DNA from 2 places in the Methylomonas sp. Uni0009 genome. Region 2 is predicted to be linked to the other one. Evidence: riboswitches for the same ligand, from Rfam matches in the RefSeq annotation. Region 2 holds a riboswitch; the other holds the start of a gene.
What was found. Region 2 has a riboswitch for cobalamin ahead of ACWAU0_RS08180 (TonB-dependent receptor domain-containing protein). Riboswitches for the same ligand answer to the same signal wherever they lie in the genome.
Positions count from the first base shown of each region.

Region 1: it holds a riboswitch for cobalamin, as region 2 does, so the genes downstream of both, ACWAU0_RS19515 (CbtB domain-containing protein) here and ACWAU0_RS08180 (TonB-dependent receptor domain-containing protein) in region 2, are expected to answer to the same signal.

Region 1 is NZ_JBTAFN010000001.1:4,212,632-4,215,091, forward strand. Features, by position in the region: gene ACWAU0_RS19505 (cobyrinic acid a,c-diamide synthase CobB) at 1-523, opposite strand, end outside; gene ACWAU0_RS19510 (CbtA family protein) at 526-1,173, opposite strand; gene ACWAU0_RS19515 (CbtB domain-containing protein) at 1,175-1,351, opposite strand; cobalamin riboswitch at 1,439-1,568, opposite strand; gene ACWAU0_RS19520 (hypothetical protein) at 1,649-2,460, opposite strand, start outside.
Region 2 is NZ_JBTAFN010000001.1:1,757,186-1,759,645, forward strand. Features, by position in the region: gene ACWAU0_RS08180 (TonB-dependent receptor domain-containing protein) at 1-1,741, opposite strand, end outside; cobalamin riboswitch at 1,861-2,078, opposite strand; gene fliW (flagellar assembly protein FliW) at 2,218-2,460, shown strand, end outside.

The DNA of each region.
Region 1 (2,460 bases), 2.5 Mb from region 2:
CCGCCAGTAGCGGCATGCTGTCCGGCAAGGCTTCTTCCAGCAATTTAGCATGACCCGGACTGCCGACTTTGTTGGCGATGACGCCGACAAACGGCAAGTTGGCTCTGTAATGGGCTAAGCCGTAAGCCACAGCGGCAAAAGTTTGTGCCATGCCGCCCGCATCGATGACAACGGCCACCGGCACGTCTAGTGTTTGTGCCAAATCGGCGCTGCTGCTATCGCCGTCGAACAAGCCCATGACACCTTCAATCAAGATGATGTCAGCGTCGGCGGCGTTATAAAGCATCTCACGGCAATGCGCTTCGCCCATCATCCATAAATCCAGCTGATAAACCGGTTGTCCGCAAGCAAAGCTCAATATTTGCGGATCGATAAAATCCGGGCCGGTTTTGAACACGCGTACCTTGCGGTTTTGCTGGCGATAGTAATAGGCCAAAGCCGCCGTAATGGTGGTTTTGCCTTGCCCGGAGGCAGGAGCGCTGATCAATATCGCCGGGCAATGGCGTGTTGCAGTAGCATTCACCACTAAAACGTTACTTTACGCAACAATCGGCCCGATATTGCGCCCAAGGTCAGCCAGAAAATAGCGTTGTTGATGGATGTCAACACCACAAAATGCTGTTGTAAGGCTTCGGGCGCTAAAGCCTGGGCAACCTCCGGATGCGGTGCGCCGATCAGATGCGGTAAGGCCAGTAAGCCAGCGCCGCCGATTTGCAGCCAGCGCTGTTTGGTCAAAAACAGACCAAACAAGCCAATCGCGGTAGCGGCGGCCGTAAAAAGCCACCACGCTTGGCGACTGTGTAATTCGGCGCTGTCGGTGCCCGGCAACTCCGGCGGCAAGCCCAATGATGGCGCGACAAAAAATACCAAATAACCGGCCAAACCCCAGCCGAGTCCGTACAGGTAACCATGTTGATCCCGCCAGTACAGGGCGACACTGATAAACAAGGCAAAGCCGAAGCCGGTTAGGCCATTGAACAGCAAGGTAAAGCCATTACGTTGCCAGCCGTCCATCGGTTGCCAGTCACGCACATGCTCAGCCGATGGCGTTTCGAATTGTTCGGCGGCCAAAATCAAGGGCAAGGTTTGATAGTGTTGTAGCACGCTGAGTAACAAGCCGCCCAATAGTCCCGCCAGTAGCGAGATGGTGACCAGCTTACGAAAATCCGCCATGTTAATGGCAAGGAAAAGCTGCGCTGTGACGTCCGTCGTGGGCGGCGTTATGCAGGTAGTTGTTAGCGTCCTGCAAGAAACCCAAACCTAACACGACGGTCAGGCCCAAAACAATAGCACTCAGGCCGGGCAGGATTTTTGAGGAAGAAAGGATGGTAGATGCCGCGAGTGTTTTCATGGTTGTCTGTTCCGAAAAAGGTGGACGGAATAACAGAGGGAAAGACAAACCAAAAAAACCGATTTGACAGATCGCCCTCCGCAATACTGTTGACTACAGTTTTAGGCCTGTCTCCGGGCTCGTGACGAATCACCTACCGTTGCGGGGGCAGCGTCGGCATTTAACCGACTTCCAGTTTCACCCGCCAAGAGCGGGAACCTTAAAACCAGCGGCGATTGTATGCCGCAGCTAGTCGTAGGGCAAATGAAATGTATTGAAATAAGAATAAACGGTGCGGCAGCAGCTCCTCTCGACAAGTTATCGATCAACCAGTAATCGCCCGCAACGAGTGATTCTATCAAAACTAAACACATGCTCTCTCGGGCTTTCATAACAACGCCCCACCAATCTTCGTCTGTAATCCGGCTCGCCTTTTTCGAGATAAATAGTGGCGCCACAAATGGGACATGCCGCCGAATACCGAACTAACCGAATTACTCTTAAATCTCCGTCTCGAAGCAGTTCGAACTGCGCAGACTGTTCATAAAAATTTGTGAATAGTTCATGGGCTACGACAATTCGATCATCCAACAATAATATCCAAGGCTTGATGATAGTTACCCAGGAACCATAGGGAATCGCAAAAATACTGACCAGTAATGTCAAATCTTGCGTTGTCACCGGCCTAGGCACGGATAACGATAGCCATCCTGCATAGGCAATTAACAATGCAAGTCCGCCTATTGTTGCCAACCAGCCCAGTACTCCCCATACATGCCATCGGCGTAATTCGATTTGTCCGTGCCGAAATAACCAACTCGCGATCCAACTGGGTTTGACTTCACCCAATTCTGTCAGTTGATAGCTGGCTTGCAAATCGGCTATGTTGCTCCCAGCCCGAACATTCTCGATTGCTTGGTCTTCTTCCAATATCACCGGAACCGTTTCAGCTTTGATATAGAACGTCGTGTGTCGTCCCGGCCCTCCCTTTGTGCTTTTACGCTCCGGCTTTGGATAATGCGAAAGCCTACGCTTACGGGCAAACTCCATGATTTGCGGTTCACGGATTTCGCAATATTTTTTTAACGAACCCGGCCAGTCGATCCATTTTTTAGGTTCGGCACTGTCTA
Region 2 (2,460 bases):
TATTATTCAGTTTGGCGCTTAACATCCAATTTTTGTCGATGCGATAAGTGGTACGCAGATCGGCGGTCATAAAGCTGCCTAGACGGACCCGGTTCGCGGCGTCGTCGAATCGTTCGCCCTGAGCCAGCACGGAGGCACCAATATCAATGTCACCGAACGAGCGCGAGACATCATAGGACAAGCTTTCCGTCACTCGACGCGGCAGGCGCAAATTAGTCTGCCTGTCCTTCGGTGTCATCAGGTTCATGCTTAGTTTGTTGTTCCAGCCGAGAATTTGCGTGGACACTTCGGCTTCTATGCCGTCTATCTGCGCCTTGCCGATATTTCTGGCGGTGGACGGCGTGCCGCTAAATACAATCAAATCCTCGATATTGGTGTGATACGCGCGCAGCTCCCAATTGGCCCAATCGTGATGGCCGGCAAAACCGGCTTCGAAGCTGGTGGACTTTTCCGGACGCAAGCCGGGGTTGCCGAAGCCTGGGAAGTATAACTGGTTAAAGGTCGGCGCCTTAAACGCATTGCCGAAACTGGCAAAAGCGCTGATACCGTAATCCCAATTAAACCGCCAGCCGAAATTGCCGGTGACACTATCGCCGAAAGCCTGGTTTTCGTCCCACCGCAAGGAAGCGTTCAAAAAATGCTTGTCGAAAATCCGGCTGTGCAAATCAGCGAACACTCCGACATCGTAACGCGAGGTTTCGACATAGCGTGTGGTGCTGTCGACTTCGTCGAAGCGGTAATCGGCACCCACTGTCAATTGGTGATCCTTATGCAAGGCCAGTTCGTTCAGCCAGCTGGCGTTCCAGCGTGTGGTGTTGAAACGACTGGTAAACCGACCGTTATGCCGAAACTGATCGGCATCGTCCATGCTTTGTCCCACCCGCAAAGTGGATTTCCACCTATCGCTGAAATTTGCGCTGGCTGTGGCTCCCAGCGTCTGATTGACAAACTCAGTGGTGCTACTGATGGAATTGTCGATCTCGGTTTCGCCTTCGGCTCGCAGGAAAAATGCTTCCAGTTCCGCGCCGTTGTTGAAGCGGTAACCGGCTTTGGCATTCAGACTGGTGTTGTTATAGCCGTCGCGGTCCGGATTATAGCCGCTCGCGACGCTGACACCACTCAGCGCATTGATGCCCTGGCTACCGAGTTGAGCGGCGCTCAAGCTATACCAAGCCTTGCCCCATTTACCGTTGACGGCCGCCGAGCCGTTATAGGTGTCGTATGAGCCTCCGCCGGCTTCCAGCGCAATGTTCGGCCGTTCACTGGTGCCGCCCTTGCGAGTAAATATCTGAATCACCCCGCCGATCGCTTCCGAGCCATACAGGCTGGACTGCGGGCCTCGAGTGATTTCCACCCGTTCGATTTGATCGATAGGAATAAACTGAAATGCGCTGGTGCCGGTGGTCACCGAGCCGGCCTTGATGCCGTCGATTAAAACCAGTACATGATCGGAGTTAGTGCCGCGCAGATAGACATTGGTATCCTTACCGTAACCGCCGCTTTGCACCATATCAACGCCCGGCGTGCCTTTTAGTAACTCAGGAAGGGTTCTAACCTGAAGTTTCTCGATGTCCTGACGATTATAAACCGTCATCGCCGTGGCTAATTCGTTCTGCCGAGTCTCGGTTCGGGTAGCCGTCACGACTGTTTCGGCAAGGTTGATAGCCTCATCGCCGGTTGCTGCCCACACTGTAAAAGGCGTACTCGCCAGCAATAAAGATCTGTATAGAATTGTTTGCATATTGTCCTCTGCGCCCGCCGCGCATCCGGGTGAAAAAGGACAGAGGAAAAACGGAAAACGAAAAAGACGGAGGCAGGCTAGGCATGGACTCAGACCATTCCGTCAACAGCCCTCCGCTGTCTCGAATGATCTTCCGGGCCAGTCTCCGGGCTTATAAGTGGCTTGACGCCTGATCTGCGACCTTCCCATGCAAAGCGCACAGTGGCAAAAACGCAGCTCTTTACTTATCTACCGTTGCGGGGGCAGCGCCGGCATGGGCGGTTAAAACCGCCGCACCGACTTCCTGTTTAAGCTTGGCCGAGAAAACGGCGCAAACACCTGAAAGAAGCGCGCAATTGTAGGGAGTCGGGCATGATAAAGCAAGAGTGTCCGAGCAGGTCGCCCACAATCGGCATTGCAAATACCCCTTTCCGTGCTATACATTGGTGCATTGATTAATGCTGTTAACTTAGACTTCAACGAATACGGGCGGGATCATGGAAATTCAATCGAAATTGTTAGGCAACCAAGACATCAATCCGGACACTATCATCAATTTTCCGCGCGGCCTACCCGGTTTTGAAGATCAGACCCGCTTTAAATTATTTCATCAGGAAGGCAGTGAGATTGTCTATTGGCTGCAATCGGTCGATAACGCGGAGCTGACTTTTTCCGCGGCTCATCCGTCGCACTTCAACATCAATTATAATTTTACGGTAACCGACCCCGAAGAAGCGCTG